Regions from separate parts of the Streptosporangium sp. NPDC048047 genome, predicted to be linked through region 1. Evidence: riboswitches for the same ligand, from Rfam matches in the RefSeq annotation. Region 1 holds a riboswitch; the other holds the start of a gene.

Region 1 (11,875 bases):
GCTGTCGGCGGTGCCGGTGCCCGACCCCGACGGGCGGGAACGGCGCGAGCGGATCGTGCTGCAGGGCGACCCGCCGTCCCCGGCCAGCCCGCCGTCGGGCTGCCGGTTCCGCACCCGGTGCTGGAAGGCGCAGGACATCTGCGCCCAGCAGGAGCCGCTGCTGCAGATCAGGCCCGGTACCGGGCACGCCAGCGCCTGCCACTTCGCCGAGACCCACGACGTGGTGCACGTGTAGGGGTTCTCTCCGGCCGTACGGCCCGCACGGCCCGTATGGCGGGCCGTCGCGCGACGCGCCGGCCGTACGGGCCGGCGGTCGGGTACGGCCGCGTGCCGGAAAACGGCCGAGGGCGGTGCCCCGCACGGTGACGTGCGGGGCACCGCCCCTTTCCGGTATTCGGAGAAGCCGGCCGGCGCCCGCCGCAGTGCGCGGGACCGGCCGGCGGCACCGCTCCTTAGAGGATGCCGATGCCCAGGTTGCCGACGCCGACGAGGCCGCCGATGCCCGTGCCGTTGCCCACGACGCCGGTGCCGGGGCTGAGGGTGTTGATGTTGTTGCCGCCGCCGAGGAAGCCGCCGCCACCGGGGACGAGCCCGCCGCCCCAGCCGGCACCGCCCCAGCCGCCGCCGGCCCAGCCGCCGCCCCAGCAGCTGCCGCCGCCCCAGCAGCTGCCGCCGCCGACGCCCCAGCCGCCGCCGAAGCAGTTGGCGCCGCTGGCGATGGCGACCGGGGTCGAGGTGACGACCTGGCCGTAGGTGACGGTGCTGGTCGGGATGAAGGCGCTGCCCCCGCAGCAGTTGGCCGTCTTGGCCGTGGACGCCGAGGCGGCGACGGCCGGGGCGAGGACGGCGAGGCCGACACACGCCGAGGTGACGAGAAGACGACGAATCATTTGTGTTCCCCCCGAAAGGAAATCGCGCCAGTGATTGGCCTTGGAACTCCGCGTATGCGCGTGATCACGCGAAGTAGCGAGAGTGAGACTATCCAGCGGCGCGTCTACGGGCGGTGCCGAGAAGGTCAGGCGGCGGCAATGATCGCAGCACCATAGGCGGGCAGACAGTGAGATAAAGCCCGCCTGGCACCGCACGGCCGCGACCGTCGTGACCCTCGCGCCCGGGGGTCCCCGGCGGCCGGAACCGGAGACGGCCCCGGGCCGCGGGGCGCGGCGCGGGTCAGGGGTGAACCGGCACGGCCCCGGGCCGCGGGGCGCGGCGCGGGTCAGGGGTGGACCGACAGGCGCACGTGGGCGCCGGGGGGCAGGCCGAGCCGCTGCGAGGCGTCGCCCGCGTGGACCGCCAGTGACAGCAGCCCCGCCGAGTCGGTGAAGGCGACCAGCTCGCCCGGCGCGACGGCGGCGAACGTCTCACGGAACGGCACGGTGACGTGCCGCCTGCCCAGCCAGACCACCAGGGTGCTCCCGGGACGCGCGCCCAGCGTGGCCAGGTCGCCCCCGGTGACCGAGAGCTGGGTGTTGCCGTGGCCGTCCACAGACAGCACCTCGCCCTCCACCGCGCCCTCATGCAGTCGCGAGGTCGGCGCGGGCAGCGAGACCAGCCGGTCGAGCGGGATCGGCGGCCCCACCTCGGACGGCCTGCGCCCGACCGTCAGGAACGCCGCGACGGGCGCGAAGACGTCGCGGCCGTGGAAGGTCGGTGAGACGGGCCGGTGGAAGAACTCCTCGTTGGTGAGCTCGTAGGCCGCCCGCGCGCCGCCGTTCGCCTGGACCGCCCACGACAGCACCCCGTTGTCCGGCCCCAGGAACACGTGGTCGCCCGCCTCGACCGCCACAGCGCGCCGGGCCCCGCCCCCGGGATCCACCACGGCGATGTGGACGGCGGGCGGCATGTGGGGGACCGTCTGCGCCAGGATCGCCGCCGCACGCCGTACGTCCCCCGTCGGAACCTGGTGGCACACGTCGATGATCCGCGCCTCCGGCGATATGCCGACGATCACGCCGTGGCAGGAGGCGACGTAGCCGTCCTGCAGGCCGTAGTCCGTGAGAATGGTGATGACTGAGGTCACACCTGGTGACTGTACGTCGGGGCCTTCGCCGTGAACAGGCAGAAATTCCGGACTATCCTGACTTCCGGGCGCGCACTCGGCGTGGTCGCCGGGTGCCCGACCGAGGAGGAGGGCGATGGACGGCGCACCGGTCCCCGGCGACGGCGAAGGCGCCGGACGCGAGCCGGACGCCCGTGGACTCACCGGGCGGGAGCGGGAGCTGTTGGCCTTCGAGCGCCGGTGGTGGCGCCGTCCCGGCGCGAAGGAGCAGGCCATCCGGCAGACCTTCGGCGTCTCGGCCACCCGTTACTACCAGCTGCTCGGCGAGCTGGTCGACCGGCCGGAGGCGCTGGCCCAGGACCCGATGCTCGTCAAGCGTCTGCGCCGGCTCCGTGAGACGCGCCGTCGTGACCGGGACGTCCGCCGCTCCGGCCCGTCGGCCCCGCCCGGCGCCTCCTCTCCGTCCGACGCCTCACGCGACGCTCCGCCCGGCGAGCCTGGTGATAGCCCCTATTTCGGATAAATCATCAAATGGAGGGGTACGGCACAGCGAGCGGGCACCCCGGCGGACGCCGGTGAGCCGGGAGACGACGGCGAGCCGGGAGACGACGGCGAGCCGGTGATCCGCACGAGACGCGGTGATCCACATGAGACGCGGTGAGACACGGTGATCCGGCGAGACGGCCGGGCCGACGACGGAGCGAGCGAGCATGACCACTGACCTCCCTGACGGACTGCGCGCGATCACGGCCGACCCCGCCGGGGCGGTGATCGGGGTCGACTTCGACGGCACGCTCGCCCCGATCGTGCCCGACCCCGCCGACGCCAGGATCCACCCGGACGGCGTCGCCGTACTGACCAGGCTCGGCCGTCTGGTCGGCGCCGTGGCGGTCGTCACCGGGCGCCCGGCGGCCACCGCCGTGGAGTACGGCTCCCTGGCCGGGATACCCGGGGTCGTCGTGCTCGGCCACTACGGCCTCGAACGCTGGGAGGCGGGAACGGTCACCTCGCCGCCGCCGCACCCCGGCCTGGACCGGGCGCGGGCGGGCCTGCCCCGGCTGGTCGAGCCGTTCGACGGGGTCGTGGTCGAGGACAAGGAGCGGGCGCTGGCCGTGCACACCCGGCGGGCCCACGACCCCCAGGGCGTTCTCGCAGCGCTGCGCGACCCGGTCGCCGAGCTGGCCGTCGAGACCGGGCTGGCGGTGGAGCCCGGCAAGTTCGTGCTGGAGCTGCGGCCGCCGGGGATGGACAAGGGGATGGCGCTCGGCGCGTTCCTGCGCGAGCGCGGCGCGCGCTCGGTGCTGTTCGCCGGCGACGACCTCGGCGACATCGCGGCGTTCGAGGCCGTACGGACGTCGGGCCTGCCCGGCGTGACGGTGTTCAGCGGGTCGGCCGAGCTGGAGGTGGAGGCCGACATCGTGGTGGACGGGCCCGACGGGGTGATGAAGCTGTTCGCCTCGATCGCCGACACGATCGAATCCGGGGGCGCGGACCGCGCCTGAACCGGGCGCGGGCGGGCCCGCGGCGCGGCGCCGGTCGAGTGACGGCGGGGTGGTGGGGCGCGGCGCCGGCCGAGGGACGGCGGAGGTCGAGGGACGGCGGGGCACGGCGCGCCGGTCGCGGCGGGCAGGTCGCCAGGCGCAGGACCCGGCGGTCAGCCCAGGGAGGCGAGCTGGTCGGTGAACCAGCGGCGCGGGGGCAGCGCCGTGGCCGCCGCCGTCAGCCGCGCGCCCCTGCGGACGCGGTCGGCCTCCGGCATGACCAGGCTCCGGTGGATGGCGGTCGCCGTGGCCGACACGTCGAAGGGGTTCACCAGCAGCGCGTTCTCGCCCAGCTCGGAGGCGGCGCCCGCCTCACGCGACAGGATCAGCGCGCTGCCCGGCGACAGCAGCGGCCCCTCCTTGGCCACCAGGTTCATGCCGTCGCGGATCGGGTTGACCAGCATCACGTCGGCAAGCCGGTAGGCGGCCAGCGAGCGCGGGTAGTCGTCGTTGACGTTGAGGATCAGCGGGCTCCAGTCCTCGGTGGCGTACTCGTCCTCGATCTCCTGGGCGCAGCGCTGCACCGCGGCGGTGTACTCGCGGTACTCGGGCAGGTCGTGGCGGGAGGGGTAGGCGAACGCCAGGTGCACCACCCTGCCGTGCCACTCCGGATGATCCGCCAGGAACTCCCGGTAGGCCGACAGGCCCCGCACGATGTTCTTGGACAGCTCCGTCCGGTCGATCCGCACGATCAGCTTGCGGTCGCCCACCTGGTCGCGGAGGGCCGCCATGTGCGACTCGACGTCGGGCTCCGAGGCCCGCGCCCACAGCGCCTCGCCGTCCACCCCCAGCGGGTGCACGCCGATCCGGGTGGTCCGGCCGCCGTGGGTGACGGTGCGGTGCACGCGGTCCACCCGGGCGTCGAGCACCGCCTCGCAGCAGTCCATGAAGGCCCCGGCCCACCGACCGGTGAGGAAACCGGCCCGGTCGGCGCCGAGGATGCCTTCGAGCAGCTCGACCCGCAGGTCGTCGGGGAGCAGGGAGAAGTACTCCGGCGGGGCCCAGGGGGTGTGCGAGAAGTGCGCCACCCGCAGGTCGGGCCGCTCGCCGCGCAGCATGGCCGGGACCAGGGACAGGTGGTAGTCCTGGACCATCACCCGGGCCTCGTGCGGGGCCTCCTCGCCCAGCGCCGTCGCGAACGCCTCGTTGTACGCCTGGTAGGACTCCCAGTCGCGGCGGAACCTCGCGTCGAACTGCGGCCGGTTGGGCGTGTCGTAGAGCAGGTGGTGGACGAACCACAGTGTGGAGTTCGCCACCGTGTTGTAGGCGCGGTGGAAGGTCGCCGGGGGGATGTCGAGCATCCGCACCGCCCCGGTGTCGAAACCCGTGTGGTCGAGCCGGCCGCCGGGCGCCAGCCGTACGGCGCCGCGGTCGCCGTCGGACAGCGCGGCGCAGATCCACAGCAGGTCGATGTCCCGCGACACCTCCGACAGGCCCGACACCAGGCCCCCTCCGCCCCGGCGCATGGTGAGGGAGCCGTCGTCGGCGAGGGTGAAGGAGACGGGGCCGCGGTTGGAAGCCAGCAGGATGGGGCCGCTCATCGGGATCCCTTCGGCTGAGGGACGCGCTTGCCTGGACTGAAAAGGTTAGCCGGACCTGGGGCAGAATGCCCTGGTCTTCCACCTGTACGGGTTACCAGGGGGATCGCTCCCGCCTCATCCGCCGGGACGCCGGAGGCCGCCGGATGAGGGCGAACGGTCAAGGCGACGCCAAGGGAAGGGCGGTCGGAGCTTAGGATGGATCGACCGTGACCGCCGATCAGGAGCTTCGTGATGGCGCTGGACGAGACGACCGAGGAACTGGCCCGGCTGGCCGCCCGAGGTGATCACCGCGCGCTCGGCGAGCTGCTGAAACGGATCGAGCCCGACATCCTCCGGCACTGCGGCCGGATCCTCCCCTACCGGCAGGACGCCGAGGAGGCGTGCCAGGACACCCTGCTGGCGGTGGCGCGGAACATCGGCCGGTTCGAGGGACGCGCCCGGTTCAGCACGTGGCTGCATATCATCACCGCCAACTGCGCCCGCACCACCTATCGCTCGCTGAAGCGGCGCTCGGCCGAGCAGAGCTCCGACGAACTGCCGATGCAGCGGCCCGACGTCGCCCGGGTGAGTGTGATCGCCGGCTCACGGCTCGACCTGCTGGACGCGATGGAGGCGCTGGAGGCGGAGAAGCCCGACCTCGCCCAGGCGCTGGTGCTGCGCGACATCTGTCAGCTCGACTACAGCGAGGTGGCCGAGCAGCTCGGCATCCCGCTCGGCACCGCCAAGTCGCGCATCCACCAGGCGCGCAAGTACGTCCAGGGAGCCCTGGGCGACGCCTACGGCTTCTGAGATCCCGCTCGGGGGGTCCCGCCCGGTCGCCCGAGACCCGGCGGCCCCGGGAACGCTTCCACGCTCACGTCTCGCCCGGCTTCTGAGGCGTCGTTCCGCGGAAGCGTCCGTGTGCCGCCCGGCTTCCGGGTCTCCGCTCGGAGGCGTCCCCGCGTGTCGTCGGGCTTTCCCGGCCTTTCGCCTGATGGGCGGATTAGAGTGGTGCCGCCCGTACCCGGTGATCGACCGCGGTGCGCGCCGATCTCCCCTCGCGCCGTGTCCGTCAGCGCCAGGGGAGAGATCCATGCTTCGCAGACGTCCAGCCGCCGTGGGGTGCGTCCTCGCGGCCGTCGCCCTCGTCGTGACGATCCCCGTGGCCCCGGCGTTCTCCGCGGCCCAGGATGTCGGTAAGGCTCAGGAACTCCGGAACCCCCTGAGCTCCGGGGGCGCTTCGAGCGCCCGGAGCGTCCGGAAACCGCCGCACGGCATGATCGAGGCGCTCCGGCGCGACCTCGGCCTCACGGCGCAGGAGGCCCAGGCCCGGCTGGACAACGAGATCCGGTACGCGCCGATCGAGGCCCGGCTCCGCCGGGAGCTCGGGGCGGGCTTCGGAGGGTCCTGGCTGGAGGGGAGGAGCGCGCAGGTACTGATCGTGGCCACCACAGACCTCGCCGCGACCCCCCGGATCGCCGCCGCGGGCGCCCAGCCGAAGATCGTCGCCCGGTCGCTGACCCAGCTCACCGCGATCAAGGACGAGCTCGACAAGGATCTGGCCGCCGCGGGGGAGGCGGGAGGTTTCGCCCGGTACGTCGATGTCCGCACCAACCAGGTGGTCATCCGTACGACCGTGCCGGAGCAGACCCGCAACCTCGTCGGGCTCACCGGCGTGAGCCAGGAGGCGGTGCGGGTGGAGGCCTCGGCCAAGCGGTTCCGGCCCCTGTACGACCTCCGGGGCGGCGACGCCTACCGCATCGACAGCGCGTGGCGCTGCTCGGTCGGCTTCTCCGCCACGAAGGGCGCCCAGAACGGCTTCGTCAGCGCGGGGCACTGCGGCGACGCGGGCAGCGTCACCACCGGGTACAACAACGTCGCCCAGGGCGTCTTCCAGGGCTCCAGCTTCCCCGGCGACGACCACTCCTGGATCACGGTGAACACGAACTGGCGGCCCACCCCGGACGTGGTCAGCACCGGCGGCACGATCGGCGTCACCGGCTCCCGGGAGGCGATCGAGGGCGCGTCGGTCTGCCGGTCCGGCTCGACGACCGGCTGGCACTGCGGCACCGTACGGCAGCGCGACGTCACCGTCGTCTACGACGAGACCCAGACGGTCTCGCAGCTCACCCTCACCGACGCCTGCGCCGAGCCGGGCGACTCCGGCGGGCCGTTCGTCTCCGTCGACCAGGCCCAGGGGGTCCTGTCGGGCGGCAACGGCAACTGCACCGCGGGAGGCGAGACGGTCTTCCAGCCGGTCACCGAGATCCTCTCCGCCTACGGCGTGAGCCTGGTGGTCGACGCGCCCGTCCCGCCGGAGACCGGCTGCGCCTGCCCCTGCTATCCGCGGCGGGTGGCCGGGACGCTCCGCGCGGGCGGTGTCGCCTACCAGCCGAGCGGAAGCTACTACCGGACCACGGCCTACAGGCTGCACACCGGCTGCCTGGAGGGCCCGGCGGGCAGCGACTTCGACCTCTACCTGCAGAGGTGGAACGGCCGGAGCTGGGTCGTCGTGGCGAGCGACACCGGCCCGGACGCCGACAAGTCGATCTCCTACCTCGGCGCGGCCGGCCGTTACCGCTACCGGGTGACCGCCGCGAGCGGCTCCGGCGGCTACACGCTGGGCTACCAGCACGACCTGCCCTGAAGGACGGACCGCCGGGAGGTCGTATGTTCCACGGTCGCGCCGTCGTCGCCGGGTGTGCCGTCCTCTCCGCCGCCGCCCTGCTCGCCGCCGTCACGCCTCCGGCGGTCCGGGCCGAGCCCGAACCCCTGGCCGCCATCCGGGACGCCCCGGTCGTACGGTTCCCGGCGGCGAGACCCGGCCGCGGAACCCTCCCGCGCCTACCGGTGGGAAGGCCCGGCCGCGGAGCCTCCGTACGGTTCCCGGCGGGGAGGCCCGGCGGCGGAGCCTCCGTGCGACTCCCGGCGGTCCGGCCCCGGCACGGCTCCGCGGGGCGCGTCGTACGGCGGACCGGGCGGGCCGGCCTGCCGTACAACGTGCCGCCGCCGGGCATGCTCCAGGCCCTCCAGCGTGACCTCGGCCTCAGCGCCGGGCAGGCCCAGGCCCGGCTGCTCAACGAGATCCGCCTGACGCCGGTCGAGGCGAGGCTGCGGGTGACGCTCGGCGGCGGCTTCGCCGGCTCGTGGTTCCAGGGGACCGTCGCGCAGAACCTCGTGGTGGCCACCACCGACCCCGCCGACATCCCCCGGATCGTCACGCAGGGAGCCCGGGCCGAGGTCGTCGACCACTCGCTGGGCGAGCTCAACGCGGCCAAGGACAAGCTCGACGCCGCGCTGCCCGCCCGCCCGACCGCGGGCGGGAGCGTGCGCTACGTCGACGTGCGGAACAACCGGGTCGTCGTGCTGTCCGAGGAGCCGGTGCGGACCGAGTCCGCCCTCAGGGACCTCGGGCTGGACACCTCGCTGGTCCTGGTGGTGCCGTCCACGGAGCGTCCCCGGCCGCTCTACGACCTGGTGGGCGGCGATCCCTTCTACATCGGCGTCACCCAGCGCTGTTCGGTCGGCTTCTCCGTGGTCCGCGACGGGATGAACGGCTTCGTCAGCGCCGGCCACTGCGGCGACGAGGGTGAGAAGACCAGCGGCTACAACCGGGTCCCCCAGGGCGTCTTCCGGGGGTCGGTCTTCCCGGTGAGCGACTTCTCCTGGATCCAGGTCAACGACGACTGGACGCCCAAGCCGGTGGTGGGCAACGCCGAGGGCGGCACCGTACCGGTCACCGGCACCCGGGAGGCCATCGAGGGGGCGTCGGTGTGCCGGTCCGGATCCACCTCCGACTGGTACTGCGGCCTCGTCCTGCAGCGCGGCGCCAGCGTCGCCTATACGGAGGGCAACGTCTTCGGGCTGACCCGCACCAGCGTCTGCGCCGACCGGGGCGACTCCGGCGGGCCGTTCGTCTCGGTGGACCAGGCCCAGGGGGTGCTCTCCGGCGGCTCCGGCTCCTGCTTCCCGGGCGCCGGGGTCAGCTACTTCCAGCCGATCGGCGAGATCCTCTCGGCGTACGGGCTGACCCTGCTGACCGCGGGCGGCGCCTTCCGGCCGGCCACGGGCTCCTGCGAGGGCCATCCCGGCGTCGGCCGGGGCATCCTTCGGGAGGGGCAGGTCGCCTACCGGCCCGTCGGCCCCCGGAACCGGGCGGCCGGCGGCTACTACCGGTCGAGGACCGCCGGGACCCACCACGGCTGCCTGAGTTCCGACGACGGCACCGACTTCGATCTGTACCTGGAGAAGTGGGCGGCCGGCTCCGGCTGGCGGACCGTCGCCTCCTCGGTCAGCCCGTACCCCTTCGAGACGATCACCTATGAGGGCACGCCCGGCTACTACCGCTACCGGGTGGTCGCCGTGGCGGGCGGCGGGCCCTTCCTCCTGGGGTACCGCCACCCGTGACGGGCCTTTTCACCGTCCGTCGTCCGGGGAATGACACGCGTCGTCTCGCACAGTGAGACATCTGGTCAGAACGCCCGGCGGCCGGGGTAAAGTGCGAGAGACCCGTTCATCGGGTCCACAACTTCATATTGCTCATCCAGAGGGGTGGAGGGACCGGCCCTGCGAAGCCCCGGCAACCCTCCCGGTTCAAACTCGCGACATGGCGGGGTCGGCCGGGACAGGTGCCAATTCCGGTCCGTGGCCAGGGTGGTCGCGGACGAAGATGAGGGAAAGGCCTCGCTTCATGGCGCTCGCAGAAACACAGATCCCCACCTCCGCCCCCGTCTCCGCCGGCACCGCGCCCGACGGCCGCTTCGGCCCCGCCGTGGCCTTGTCCTGCCGGGAGTGCGGCACCCGCTACGACCTCGGTCCGAGCTTCGCCTGTATCGAGTGTTTCGGCCCCCTGGAGATCGCCTACGACTTCGGGCGCGTGACGCGCGAGCAGATCGCCGCCGGCCCGGCGAACATCTGGCGTTACCGCGCGCTGCTGCCCGTCCCGGAGAACGTCGCCGCCCGGCCCAACACGGAGCCCGGCTGGACCAGGCTCGTCGACGCGGGCAACCTCGCCCGCGAGCTGGGCCTGCGCTCGCTGCACGTGAAGGACGACTCGGGCAACCCGACGCACTCGTTCAAGGACCGCGTGGTGGCCATCGCCGTCGAGGCGGCCCGCAACTTCGGCTTCCACACCCTGTCGTGCTCCTCCACCGGCAACCTCGCCGGCGCGGTGACCTCGGCCGCCGCCCGCGCCGGGCTGGACGCCTGCGTGTTCATCCCCGCCGACCTGGAGCAGGCCAAGATCGTCATGGCCTCGGTGTACGGCGGGAAGCTCGTCGGCATCGAGGGCACCTACGACGACGTCAACCGGTTCTGCTCGGAGCTCATCGGCGACGAGCTGGGCGAGCAGTGGGGCTTCGTCAACGTCAACCTGCGCCCGTACTACGCCGAGGGCTCCAAGACCCTGGCGTACGAGATCGCCGAGCAGCTCGGCTGGCGGCTCCCCGACCAGATCGTCGTCCCGGTGGCGTCCGGCTCCCAGCTCACGAAGATCGACAAGGGGTTCAAGGAGCTGATCGCACTCGGGCTCGTCGAGGAGAAGCCGTACCGGATCTTCGCCGCGCAGGCCGAGGGCTGCTCGCCGGTCTCGGCCGCCTACAAGGCGGGTCACGACGTGATCCGCCCGGTACGGCCGGACACGATCGCCAAGTCGCTGGCCATCGGCAACCCGGCCGACGGCCCCTACGTGCTGGACATCGCCCGGCGTACCGGCGGCGCGGTGGAGGACGTCACGGACGCCGAGATCGTCGACGCGATCAGGCTGCTGGCCAGGACCGAGGGCATCTTCGCCGAGACCGCGGGCGGCGTCACGGTCGGCGTGCTGCGCAAGCTGGCCGCCGAGGGGCGGCTCGACCCCGACGCCGAGACCGTGGTGCTCAACACCGGTGACGGCCTGAAGACCCTCGACGCGGTGGCGGGCGAGGCCCGTCCCACCGCGGTCATCCGCCCCTCGCTTGACGAATTCCGCTCGGTCATCGCCTGAAATCACCGGAAAGGTGCTTAATAATGAGTGTCTCTGTACGGATTCCGACAATTCTCCGGACGTACACCGGTGGTGCGGCCGAGGTGAACGCCGAGGGTGAGACCCTCCGCGAGGTGCTGCGGAAACTCGACGCCGACTTCCCCGGGATCGGCGCCAGGATTCTCGACGACTCCGGCAAGATTCGCAGGTTCGTCAACGTCTATGTCGGCGATGAGGACGTCCGTTTCGCCGACAACCTGGACACCGCGACGCCGTCCGGCGTCCAGATCTCCATCATCCCGGCGGTCGCCGGGGGTTGACCCCGTCGTCCCCGCGCTCCGGGCCGCCGTCCCGTACGGCGCCCGCCGACGCCCGCTCCGGCCTGGCCGGGGCGGGCGTCGTGCTTTCGGGAGGATGTCCATATCGGCGCTTGTTGAAATAATGCAATATTTGATCAGCGGGCCCGATGGCAAAACTATGTTCTCGTGCTGCATTCGTACGTAAAGCGGCAGTTTGCTGGTTGACTCTGTTGCCCTACGGCGTACCACAGGTATGGTCGAGAACGATCGACGCAGGCGATGTGTCCGCCTCGGAGATTGAGGACGTCGCGAGAGGAATGGGCGATGTCCTCAAGTCCAGTAAGAGGAGTCGGAAGTGGCGCAAGGCACCGTCAAATGGTTCAACGCGGACAAGGGCTACGGCTTCATCGCGGTAGACGGTGGTAAGGATGTGTTCGTCCATTACTCCGCGATCATGATGGACGGCTATCGCGCACTCGAACAGGGCCAGCGGGTCGAGTTCGAGATCACCCAGGGGCAGAAAGGCCCGCAGGCGGAGTCCGTGAGGGCCGTCT
Region 2 (11,875 bases), on a different contig from region 1:
TCCCCTCATCTCCCCGGAGAAGACCGCGGCGATGTACCGGGCGCTGGCGAGGATCCCGAACGTCAGGATCGAGGAGAACGCCACGGACGGAGACGGCCGTACGGGGGTCGGCGTCGTGCTCGACCTCGGGCCGGCGGGCAAGGGGTACTACATCCTCGACGCCCGGGACTACCACTACCTCGGCACGAAGGTCGTGAACGGCGACGACACCGCCGCCATGTCGGTGCTGGGCTCCGGCGTCGTCGACGAGCCCGGCCAGATCCCCTGACGCGACGGGCTCCGGGAGGTCCACCCCGTCCGGACGTGACGGTCGCGGGGGCGCGTCACACGGGGTGGACCATGGCGTCATGGCTGCTTCGCCCGCGATGATTCGCAGCCATGACGCGATGACCGCCGGGGCGATGAGTTCTCCTCCTCCGGGCGGTCTGTCCCCGGGTAGGGACGCACACGCCCGGAGAAGGAGGACATTCCCATGTTCGAGCCGATCACAGAGCTGCACGAGGGGTTCAGCGAGCCCGGCGCCGAGGCGCGGCCGTGGCGGGAGGTGGCCGGCGTGCTGTCGGCTGCGGAGATGTTCTGGCTGTCGACCGTACGCCGCGACGGGCGGCCGCACGTCACGCCGCTCCCGGCGATCTGGCTCGACGGGGCGCTGCACTTCAGCACCGGCCCCGGCGAGCAGAAGGCGAGGAACCTGGAGCACGACCCCCGATGCGTCCTGACCACCGGCACCGACCGGCTCAGGTCCGGGCTCGACGTCGTGGTGGAGGGGACCGCCGTACGGGTGACCGACGAGGAACCGCTCGGCAGGCTCGCGGAGCGGTGGAAGACCGAGCTCGACTGGGACTACGAGGTCGCCGACGGGATGTTCCGCGGCGGCGACGGCCGGCGGGCGCTGGTCTTCGGCGTCACCCCGGCGAAGGTGCTGGCCTTCGGCAAGGCGCCCTACAGCCAGACCCGCTACCGCTTCCCCGCCTGACCGTCACCGGTTCCCCCGGCGGCCTCTCAGGCGCCGACGGTCCCGTCCACGCCCTCGCGCAGGAGGTCGGCGTGCCCGTTGTGGCGGGCGTACTCGTGGATCAGGTGCAGCATCACCAGCCGCAGCGAGACCTCCTCGTCCCACCTGGGGTTGTACGCCGTCACGTCGAGCGACTCGGCCTCCCGCTCGATCCGGCGGGAGTGCTCCACCTCCGACTGCCAGGCGGCGAACGCCTCCGCGCGGGTGGACGCGCTCGCGTCATAGGCCACCTGGTAGTCGCCCTCGTCCGACCAGACGAGCGGGACGTCCTCGCCGTTGATCACCTTGCGGAACCACGTGCGCTCCACCTCGGCCATGTGGCGCACCAGGCCGAGCAGCGAGAGCGTCGAGGGCGGCATCGACCGCCGCCGCAGTTCCTCGTCGGACAGGCCGTCGCACTTCATGGCCAGCGTCGCGCGGTGGTAGTCGAGGAAGGCGCGCAGCGTCTCCCGCTCCCCCGCGGTCAACGGCGGCCCGATCCGCTCCGTGGTCACTGCCTGCCCCTTCCGATCGGCGGTTCCCCGGTGCCGGGCCGTACCGCACCGCAAGGACGGCGTGATCGCGATGTTCACCGGCGGTCCCCCGGCGCCGGGCTGTACCGGCTCCGAGCCCCGGCGCGTGCCCGCACCGCTCCGGGAGAACATAGCGGCCCGCCGTCACCGCGAGTCCAGGCGGCCCCCGCCGTACCGGCGTCCTCCGGAAGGTTCAGTCAGGAATCGCGTAGGTGTACGACCACACGAACCGGCTCGCCGCGTGCACCCCACGCGCGTACTCGACCACCTGTCCATCGGCCGTACGGGTGACGCGCCGCACCTCCACGACCGGTTCCCCCGAGGGGAGATCGAGGAGGAGGGTCTCCTCGGCGGTGGGCATGCGGGCCTGGATGTCCTCGGTGATCTCGTGCGGGGGAAGACCCTGATCGGCCAGCACGCGGAACCCGCCGCCCGGACCGGCGATCCCGGGCGCGGGATCGACCAGGGGCGTGCCCTCGACATGGGCGGGCAGATAGTACGAGGTCATCGTGTGGGTGGGGACACCGTCACGGGTCATGACGCGTGCCCGTTCGTACACCGGAGAGCCCGCCTCGACACCGAGCGCGGCGGCGACCGGTTCATCGGCGGCGACAAGGGACACGTCCTGTGTCTGGTGTCCCCGCTGGCGGGTGGAGTCGCTGTCCGGAGCACCGGTGGCGAACGCCTCGACGCCGGTCTGCTCCCAGCGGTGCCGCGCGTAGCGGTCCGGTCCCAACCGGCGGATCGGATACGACTCGCGCACGTAGGCGCCCGAGCCGTGCCGGGTGACCACCGACCCTTCGTTCCTGAGCAGGATCAGCGCCTTGCTCGCCGTACTCCGGGACACGTCGTAACGCTCGGCGAGATCCCGGACGGAGGGCAGCCTGGCTCCGGCGGGCAGACGACCGGCCGCGATGTCGTCGCGCAGATCGGCCACGATGCGCTGCGCGGGTGACTGAGGATCTGGGTGCATATGAGCACCCTACCGAAGTGTCGTAGGCCATTTCCTTGACGACAAGCCTGACCGGCCTTAACTTTATGTGTCCTACGACACTTAGATGGACCCGCCAGGACGCTCGCAACGCCTGACGGGCCCTTGATCAGGAAGCAGCTCCTGACCCATGACGAACACTGGTGCTCCGGTGCTCGACCGAGCCGCGATCAGCGGATGCGGTTGTTTCGCCGACGGGCCGCCGATGCCGATGGGATGTGCCCACTGCGGGCACCCGCCGTACGGGCACGGCTGCCCCGGCCGGGCCGCCGACCACGACTACGCGCAGCCATCCGGCGAGCTGATGGCCGAGAGGATGGATACGCATCACCGGCTGGAGCCGAGGCGCGTGCCGCGCTTCGCGCCGCCCGTCGTCGTGGCGCCGGCCGAGGTGATCCCCCTGGTGCCCGCCCAGCGCCGCTCCGAGCCGACCGTCCCGGCGGTCCGGCGGGTCCCGCCCCCCGTCCGGCAGGCGCCGACGGCCGGGCGCCCGCTGGACGCGCGACCCGCCCTTCAGGCCCGCGCACCTCAGGTCCCCGTCCCGCAGGAGCCCCGGGGCGTGGCGGCCTCTGTTCCGCCCGCTGTCGGCGCGGGCAACGAGATCCCGGTGATCACCGACGTGAGCGGTGAAATCCGCCCTGTCGCCGGCACGAGCGGCAGAACCAGCACGCCCACTGGAACCGGCCCGTCCGGCGTCACCGACGTACGGACAGACGCTGGACACGATGACGGAGGTCCGACCCGTGGAACAGCCCGAGACAGCACGACCCCGACCGGCGATTCCCGGGTGGCGAATCATCCGCAGCGACGCCGGACGGTTCTGGGCCAGCCGGGAACGACCCTTCGCCGAGGGGTCACGGTGGGACGGCCCGCCGTACCGAACCGCCTGGATGACGTGTCCGCCCCCTGAACCGGCATGGCGGTGCGGAGCGCCCCGTCCCGCACCGCCATGCTTCGCATAGAACGAAGATGTCTTCGCTTATACCGAATATCGAAGGGTTGCCTGGAGGGTCGCAAGGCAATCGACCGACTCAGGTCGTCGATCGCCGATCTGGTCAGGTAAAGACCCTCGCGAATTCAAAGCGTGGTCAAGCGAACACTTATAGTGTTCACGTCATGCCCACCCGAGAACACGAGATCTGGCTCGAACTCATCAAGGAACGCCCCACCCTCGCCGCCGATCTCCTCGACTGCGTCCGCCCCGACACCGTCCCCGCCCACACCCACGCCCGCATCGAATCGGCCGACCTCAACGACCACAAACCCACCGAATACCGCGCCGACACCGTCGTCAGCCTCCGCGACGAGCACACCGACATCGTCGCCGCCGTCATCGTCGAGGTCCAACGCCGCAAAGACCTCCACAAACGCTGGAGCTGGCCTGCCTATCTCGCCACCTTGCGCGCCCGCCTGCACTGTCCCGTCCTGTTGCTGATCATCAGCCCCCGCCCCGGCACCGCCGCCTGGTGCGCCCAGCCCATCGCCCTCGGCCACCCCGGCCTGACCCTCACCCCCCTGGTCCTGGGCCCCGACCGGATCCCCGCCGTCACCGACCCCGCCCAGGCCCAGGACAACCCCGAACTGGCCGTCCTATCGGCCCTCGTCCACGGCCACGGCGACGACGGCGAGAAAATCCTCACCGCGATGCTCCACGGCCTGGACCACCTCGGAATCGACCAGGCGCAAGGTTATATTGACGAAGTGCTGGCCATGCTCCCTGTAGCGGCCCGCCAGATCCTGGAGGCGATGATGCGCACCGGCACCCGCGAGTACAAGAGCGAATACGCCCGCCACTACTTCGGACAGGGCAAGGCAGAGGGCATCGCCGAAGGCGAGGCCAAGGGCGAGGCCAAGGGCGAGGCCAAGATGCTGCTGCTCGTCCTGACCGCACGCGGTATCGACGTCCCCGACGACGTCCGCGCCCGTGTCCTCGAATGCACCGACCTGGATCAGATCGAGCAGTGGGGCCGCCGCGCCGGAACGGTCGCCACCATCGACGAACTCTTCGGCTAGCCCGACGTCGTCCCGGCCTCCCCTGGGGGGTTCAGATCGTCACGTTGAGGGCCGTGAGGCCGCGGATGACGTAGCCGGGGCCCCAGGTCGGCTCGGCGGTGAGTTCCATCTTCGGGGCCCGGCGCAGCAGGGCGCCGAACGACTCGATCAGCTCGATCCGGGCGAGCGGCGCGCCGAGACAGAAGTGGATGCCCGCGCCGAAGGAGATGTGCGGGTTGTCCACCCGGCCCACGTCGAGGCGCTCGGGGTCGGCGAAGACCTCGGGGTCGCGGTTGGCCGAGCCGAACAGCAGCGCCACCTCCGAGCCGCGCGGGATGTCGATCCCTCCCACGGTGATGTCCTCCAGCACCCAGCGCTCGAACATCTGCAGCGGGGTGTCCCAGCGCATCAGCTCCTCGATCGCACCGGGCAGCAGGCCGTGGTCGGCGCGCAGCCGTTCCAGCTCGGCCGGGTTGCGGAACAGCGACCACCAGCCGTTGCCGGTGACGTTGACCGTGGCCTCGTGGCCGGCGTTGAGCAGCAGCACACAGGTGCCGACCAGCTCCTCCTCGGTGAGCCGGTCGCCCTCGTCGGCCACCTGGGCGAGCGCGCTGATCAGGTCGTCACCGGGGTCGGTACGGCGGGCCCGCGCCAGCTCGACGAGGTAGGCGGAGAACTCCTCGGCCGCGCGCACGGCGGTGTGCTGGGCCTCGACCGAGGGGTTGAGCTCGTACATCCCGCAGATGTCGGCGGACCAGGGCCGTAGCAGGTGCCGGTCGGCCTCGGGCACGCCGAGCATCTCGGCGATCACGGTCACCGGGAGCGGCTCGGCCACCTCGGAGATGAGGTCGCCGCCGCCGCGTTCGGCGAACGCCTCGACCAGCTCTCCGGCGATCCGGGCGACCTTGGGGCGCAGCGTCTCGACCATGCGCGGGGTGAACGCCTTGGAGACCAGCCGACGCAACCGGGTGTGCACCGGCGGCTCGACGTCGAGCATCCCGGCCCTGATCACCCGCCAGAACGGGTCCTGGAACTCCGGGTCGTCCGGCCTGCCGAACTCGGCGTGGGTCGCCACGTGCAGGTAGGACCGGCCCAGCCGGCGGTCACGCAGCAGCGCGTTGACGTCGGCGTGCCGGGCGATCAGCCACTGGCCCGTCGGCTCGAAGAAGCCGACCGGCCGCTCGCGCCGCAGCTCGTCGTAGACGTCGTAAGGGTGGGCGACGAATTCCGGATTCCAAGGATCAAAGCGCACGTAGACATCGTAATGTCCCAGGTGGCCGGGCCCCAAGACCCCGGAGATCCGCGAGACATCTGTCCGCATTCCGAGACACGGAGCTTGCGGCGGGGCCGCTGTCGTCGGTTATAGTCCCGGGTAGGTCATGAGTGCCAGCGACAAGCCCCGGCTAGCTGGCCGGCAACCCTCGCGTCCGCGGCGGGGTGCCCCGGGTGAGGACCTGGTCCGGCGCGAGGTGCGCCGGGCAAGCGCGGGCTCCACGCATCAACGCCGTGGCTTGGGGTCCGATGACCTCATAAGGAGCACGGGCGTGTCCACTCTGACGATCTTCGCCTCCACCGCCCCCGCCGACACCGCTTCCGGCGACGCGGCCGACTGCACCACGCGAACCGCCGCCGGAAACGCCCCGGCCGCCCCGGAAACCGCCGCCCCCGCCGCCGCAAGCGCCCCGGCCGCCCCCGGAACCGCCGTACCGGGAACCACCCTCCCCGGGACCCGCGTGCCCGAGGCCCGGCGGATCCCCGCGGTGCTCGGCGCGGACCTCGAGGTCCCGGTCCGCGGCGGCCGGCTGGTCCCCTACGCCAACTTCGACTACGCCGCCAGCGCGCCCTGTCTGGAGCCGGTGAGCGCCGCCGTCGCCGCCGCGCTCCCGGCCTACTCCAGCGTCCACCGCGGCGCCGGCTACGCCTCCCAGCTCACCACCGCCCGCTACGAGCGGGCCCGGCACACGGTCCGCGCCTTCGCCGGGGCCCGCCCGGACGACGCGGTGGTCTTCACCCGCAACACCACCGACGCCACCAACCTGCTGGCCCGCTGCCTGCCCGAGGGGACCACGGTCGTGGTCTTCGACACCGAGCACCACGCTTCGCTGCTGCCGTGGCGGCGTGCCGTACGGCTGGCGCCGCCGGCGTTCCCGGGTGAGGCGGTCCGCGCCACGGACCGGGCGCTCGCCGAGATCGAGGGCCCCAAGCTGCTGGTCGTGACCGCCGCCTCCAACGTCACCGGGGAGCTGTGGCCGATCGCCGCGCTGGCGCACATCGCCCACCGGCACGGCGCCCGCGTGCTGGTGGACGCCGCCCAGCTCGTCCCGCACCGCCCGGTCAACCTGACCGCGCTCGACCTGGACTACGTGGTCTTCTCCGGCCACAAGCTCTACGCGCCGTTCGGCACGGGCGCGCTGATCGGCCGCCCGGACTGGCTGTCCGGAGCCGAGCCGTACCTGCGCGGCGGGGGCGCGGTGCGGGCGGTCACGGACGGCGGGGAGGCCGACTGGCACGACGACCCCGAGGCCCGCCACGAGGCCGGCACCCCGAACGTCCTCGGCGCCGTCGCCCTCGCCGCCGCCTGCGACGCGCTGACCGCGACCGGCTGGACCGCGCTGGTCCGCGAGGAGGAGCGTCTCCTCGCCCGGCTGCGCGCCGGGATCGCCGGGATCGAGGGCGTCCGCGAGCTGTCCCTGTGGGACCCCGCCCACCCCCGCGTCGGCATCGTCTCCTTCACCGTGGCCGGCCGTACCGCCCGGGAGGTCGCCGAGGTCCTGTCCTCCGAGTACGGCATCGGCGTCCGGGACGGCAGGTTCTGCGCCCATCCCTTCGTCCGGCACCTCCTGGACGCCCACCGCCCGGACACCGAGCCTCAGGACGCTCACCACCCGGGCGCCGACCATCTGGACACGCGCCACCAGGACATCCACCACCCGGACACCGAGCCCCGGGACGCCGTCCGCGGCACCCGGCGGCCGGTCGCCGCGGACGGCGGCTGCGACGACGGGACCGCCTCGGCCGTCCGCGCGTCGATCGGCATCGGCACCACCGACGAGCACGTGGACCGGTTGGTGTCCGCTCTGCGGGAGATTGCCGCGCGACGCTGACGTGGGAGCATGAGCCTATGAGTGAGCGTCGCACCGAAGGGGCGTCCCGGGAGCTGCACGTGGGCATCGGAGCCGGAGCGGAGGCCGTACGGCCGGCCCCGGCCGACGGGCCGGCGGCTCCCGGCGCGCAGGGCAAGGAGCTCGCCACCGAGGACATGGTCCTCAACATCGGACCGCAGCACCCCTCCACCCACGGGGTGCTGCGGCTGCGGCTCACCCTGGACGGAGAGCTGATCAGCTCGGCCGAACCCGTCGTGGGCTACATGCACCGCGGCGCGGAGAAGCTGTTCGAGGTGCGCGACTACCGGCAGATCATCGTGCTGGCCAACCGGCACGACTGGCTGTCGGCGTTCGCCAACGAGCTGGGCGTGGTGCTCGCGGTGGAACGGATGATCGGCATGGAGACGCCGCCCCGGGCCGTCTGGACCCGCACGCTGCTGGCCGAGCTGAACCGGGTGCTCAGCCACCTGATGTTCCTCGGCTCCTACCCGCTGGAGCTCGGCGCGATCACCCCCGTCTTCTACGCGTTCCGTGAGCGCGAGACCCTCCAGGCCGTGATGGAGGAGGTCTCCGGCGGGCGGATGCACTACATGTTCAACCGGGTCGGCGGCCTGAAGGAGGAGCTGCCCGAGGGCTGGTCGGAGCGGGCGGCGCGGGCCGTCGCCGACGTGCGGCGGCGGCTGCCCGACATCGAGAACCTGATCGTGGACAACGAGATCTTCCTCGCCCGCACCCGCGGGGTGGGCGTCCTGGACCGCGAGACGATCATGCAGTACGGCGTGAGCGGCCCGATCGCCCGTGCCTCCGGCGTGGACATGGACCTGCGCCGGGACGAACCCTACCTCGCCTACGGCGAGCTGCCGGTGCGGGTCGTCACCCGGGAGGCCGGCGACTGCCACGCCCGGTTCGAGGTGCTGCTGGAGCAGGTGAAGGTCTCCCTCGACCTGGCCGACGCCTGCCTGGAGCGGCTGCGCGAGCTGCCGCCGGGGCCGATCAACCAGCGACTGCCCAAGGTGCTCAAGGTCCCCGAGGGCCACACCTACGCCTGGACGGAGAACCCGCTCGGCCTCAACGGCTACTACCTCGTCTCACGCGGCGAGAAGACCCCGTGGCGGCTGAAGCTCCGCTCGGCCTCCTACAACAACGTCCAGGTGCTGCGCGAGATGCTCCCCGGCCACCTGGTCTCCGACATGGTGGCCATTCTCGGCTCGATGTTCTTCGTGGTCGGCGACATCGACAAGTGACGCCGCCGGGGCCGGGGCGGGGCCTCTCCGGTGAGAGCCGGGCCGCGACGCCGGACCCGGCGGGTCACCGAGACCCCGGCCTCAGCTCCCGGCCTCCCGGCCCTTCTCGGTGGGATCCTTGGGCACCCGGCAGCAGTGCTCCAGGTACAGCGCCGCGCAGACCAGCACCACGCAGCCGACGAACGAGCCGCCGGCGATGAAGAAGTCACGGCGTGGCACGCCCTGTTCCAGCAGGTCCGCGGTGTAGAAGGCGAACCCGGCGAAGACGCCCGCGAAGACGGCGCCGCCGTACGCCGACGCCTGGGCGAGGGCGGCCAGGCGGGCCACCGCCATCGGCTCGACGGGTTTGGTGTCCGGCCTGCGCTCGATCCGGGCCTTGGTCATCCACCCGGTGTACGCCTCGCCGAGCGCCAGCAGGAAGACGGTCGGGATCGCCGTCCACGGCACGGTCGGCAGGGACGAGTAGAACGGCTTCAGCGCGACCCAGGTGAGGACGCCGAACACGACGATGAGCCCGACGATCACGTCGGGGCGGCTGGGCCTCACTCGGGCCTCTGCAGCGTCAGATCCGCGCGCGGCCGCACGCCCTCCTGGTCCAGCCCGGCCAGCAGGTCGGTGACCCGCCGCCCGGCCAGCGTCGCCTCCGGATCGACCCGCGACCACGGAACCAGCACGAACGCCCGCTCGTGCGCCCGGGGGTGCGGCAGCGTCAGCTCCGGGTCGCCGGAGACGACGTCCCCCACCGTGATGAGGTCGACGTCGAGGGTGCGGGCGCCCCAGCGTTCCATCCGGATCCGCCCGAAGGCGTTCTCCACGTTCTGGGCGCGTTCGAGGATCGTCCGGGGGTCCAGGGAGCTCTCGGCGATCACCACCGCGTTGAGGTACGGGCCCTGTTCGGGGCCGCCGACCGGGTCGGTCTCGTAGACCGGCGACACCGCGACGAAGCCCAGCCCCGGCGCGTCGAAGAGCGCGTCCAGCGCGCCCTGCAGGGTGTCGAAGCGGTCGCCCAGGTTGCTGCCGAGCGCCAGCACGACCTTCATCCGCGGCCCTCCCGGCTTCTCCTGATCGTCACGACCACGTCGTCGAACGGCAGCGGGATCGGCGCGGCCGGCTTGTGGACGCTCACCTCGGCCGACTCCACCGGCTCGTACGCCAGGCAGACGTCGGCCAGACGCCGGGCGAGCGTCTCGATCAGGTCTACCGGCTCGCCCTCCACGACCTTCACCAGTTCCTGGGCGAGCTCGCCGTAGTGCACGGTCCTCGTCAGGTCGTCCGCTGCCGCCGCGGGGGCGGTGTCGAGGAAGAGCGTGACGTCCACGACGAACTCCTGACCCAGCTCCCGCTCGGCCGCGAGCACGCCGTGCCGTCCTCTCGCCCGCAACCCCCGCACGCTGATCCGGTCGGTGCCTGTCGGATCTGTCACGCCGCCTCGTCCTCCTCCTCGTCGTCGTCGCTCTGCAGCACGGGCGAACCGTGGTGCAGCCAGAGCCTCCAGCCCTCGGCCGTCCTGACGAAGGTGTTGCTCGCCACCACCTTGCCCGCGGCGAAGCTGGAATCACCTTCGTCGCCCGCGGTGAGGATGTTCTCCTCGCAGGTGAGGATGGCGACGTCGCCCATGACCATCACCCGGACGTCGGTCAGCACGAACTGGATGTAGGGGGTGTTGGCCATGAGCAGCGCCCAGGAGCGCAGCACCTCCGGGCGGCCCGACACGATCGGCCACCCGGGATGCACGCAGCTCACCTGCCGGCCGTCCATGTCCTCGGCCCAGATCTCGGTCATCCGGTCGAGGTCGGCGTTCTCGATCGCGGTGTAGAACGACTGGTTGACCGTCTCGACGGCGGTGGTGTCGACGCTCATGCTCTCGCTCCCTGGACGGCTGCGGCGATGCGGACGGCGTCCGCGTTCGGGCGTACGTTGTGCACCCGCACGCACCACGCCCCCTGCCGGGCGACGATGGCCGTCACGGCGAGCGTGGCGTCGTCGCTGCGGTCGAAGGGCCGTGGCGTACCGTCCGGATCGGCGAGCAGCCTTCCCAGGAAACGCTTCCGGGACGCTCCGATGAGCAGTGGGTAGCCGAGCGTGGCGAGCCGGTCGAGCCCGCCGAGCACGGCCCAGTTGTGCTCGGCGTTCTTGGAGAAACCCAGTCCCGGGTCGAGCACGATCTGCTCCTCGGCGACGCCTTCGGCCAGCACCGAGGCCACCCGCTTGGCCAGTTCCTCGCGTACCTCGGTCACGACGTCGCCGTAGACCGCGCGGTCGTTCATCGCGTGGCTGTGGCCGCGCCAGTGCATGACCACGTACGCCACGCCGGTCGCGGCGACGGCCCTCGGCATCTCCGGATCGGCCAGCCCGCCGCTGACGTCGTTGACCAGCACGGCCCCGGCGTCCACCGCGGCGCGGGCGACCTCGGCCCGCATGGTGTCGACGCTGACCGTGACGCCCTCGCGGCTGAGCTCCCGGATGACCGGCTCGACCCGGGCCAGCTCCTCGTCGAGCGGCACGCGCGCCGCGCCGGGCCTGGTGGACTCCCCTCCCACATCGACGATGTCGGCGCCCTGCTCGACCAGCTCCAGACCGTGCCGTACGGCGACCTTCGGGTCGAACCAGCGGCCGCCGTCGGAGAACGAGTCGGGGGTCACGTTGACCACGCCCATCACCAGGCACCGGCCGCGACCGGGCACCCCCGGCACCTTCCACGTAGTCATGCCGACAAGCCTAGGCGTTCCCCATGCTTCGCCAATATCGTGGGTCCGGCTTGCGAGAGGACGGGTCCGTTCCGGCCGGTCGGGGGGACGGGCGGCGCCGGGACGGCGCAGAGAGCGGTGGACGGCACTTCTCGCGATCATCTCCCGCGTGGGTCGCCTTTCCCGGCCAGCCGATCGAGGAAGCGCTCGGAACAGGAACTCGGAGCATGCCGGACGGCCGGCAAGTGTGGCGATACTAACCCGATCCGGGGAGGCCCGACAGGTCTTTCCGCCCGGCCCGTACGGCGAAGCCCCGCCGGAACCGCGGGG

The links. A riboswitch is a leader RNA that binds a small molecule or an ion and turns the genes downstream of it on or off. The one in region 1 is predicted to bind S-adenosylmethionine.
Region 2: it holds a riboswitch for S-adenosylmethionine, as region 1 does, so the genes downstream of both, AB0D67_RS13310 (aminotransferase class V-fold PLP-dependent enzyme) here and thrC (threonine synthase) in region 1, are expected to answer to the same signal.

What each region holds. Positions count from the first base shown of each region.
Region 1 is NZ_JBEZNH010000007.1:15,565-27,439, forward strand. Features, by position in the region: gene AB0D67_RS08200 (dipeptide ABC transporter ATP-binding protein) at 1-235, shown strand, start outside; gene AB0D67_RS08205 (hypothetical protein) at 453-890, opposite strand; gene AB0D67_RS08210 (SAM-dependent chlorinase/fluorinase) at 1,217-2,020, opposite strand; partial or broken gene AB0D67_RS08215 (DUF3263 domain-containing protein) at 2,136-2,432, shown strand; gene otsB (trehalose-phosphatase) at 2,710-3,501, shown strand; gene AB0D67_RS08225 (trehalose-6-phosphate synthase) at 3,654-5,081, opposite strand; gene AB0D67_RS08230 (RNA polymerase sigma factor) at 5,313-5,870, shown strand; gene AB0D67_RS08235 (S1 family peptidase) at 6,154-7,707, shown strand; gene AB0D67_RS08240 (S1 family peptidase) at 7,977-9,467, shown strand; SAM riboswitch class I at 9,597-9,736, shown strand; gene thrC (threonine synthase) at 9,751-11,043, shown strand; gene AB0D67_RS08250 (MoaD/ThiS family protein) at 11,067-11,342, shown strand; gene AB0D67_RS08255 (cold-shock protein) at 11,677-11,875, shown strand, end outside.
Region 2 is NZ_JBEZNH010000012.1:38,130-50,004, reverse strand. Features, by position in the region: gene AB0D67_RS13340 (CU044_5270 family protein) at 1-268, shown strand, start outside; gene AB0D67_RS13335 (pyridoxamine 5'-phosphate oxidase family protein) at 473-976, shown strand; gene AB0D67_RS13330 (DinB family protein) at 1,003-1,509, opposite strand; gene AB0D67_RS13325 (GntR family transcriptional regulator) at 1,721-2,500, opposite strand; gene AB0D67_RS13320 (hypothetical protein) at 3,635-4,531, shown strand; gene AB0D67_RS13315 (cytochrome P450) at 4,563-5,762, opposite strand; SAM riboswitch class IV at 5,886-6,001, shown strand; gene AB0D67_RS13310 (aminotransferase class V-fold PLP-dependent enzyme) at 6,244-7,614, shown strand; gene AB0D67_RS13305 (NADH-quinone oxidoreductase subunit D) at 7,632-8,858, shown strand; gene AB0D67_RS13300 (DUF3180 domain-containing protein) at 8,940-9,404, opposite strand; gene folK (2-amino-4-hydroxy-6-hydroxymethyldihydropteridine diphosphokinase) at 9,401-9,898, opposite strand; gene folB (dihydroneopterin aldolase) at 9,895-10,281, opposite strand; gene AB0D67_RS13285 (nuclear transport factor 2 family protein) at 10,278-10,718, opposite strand; gene folP (dihydropteroate synthase) at 10,715-11,566, opposite strand.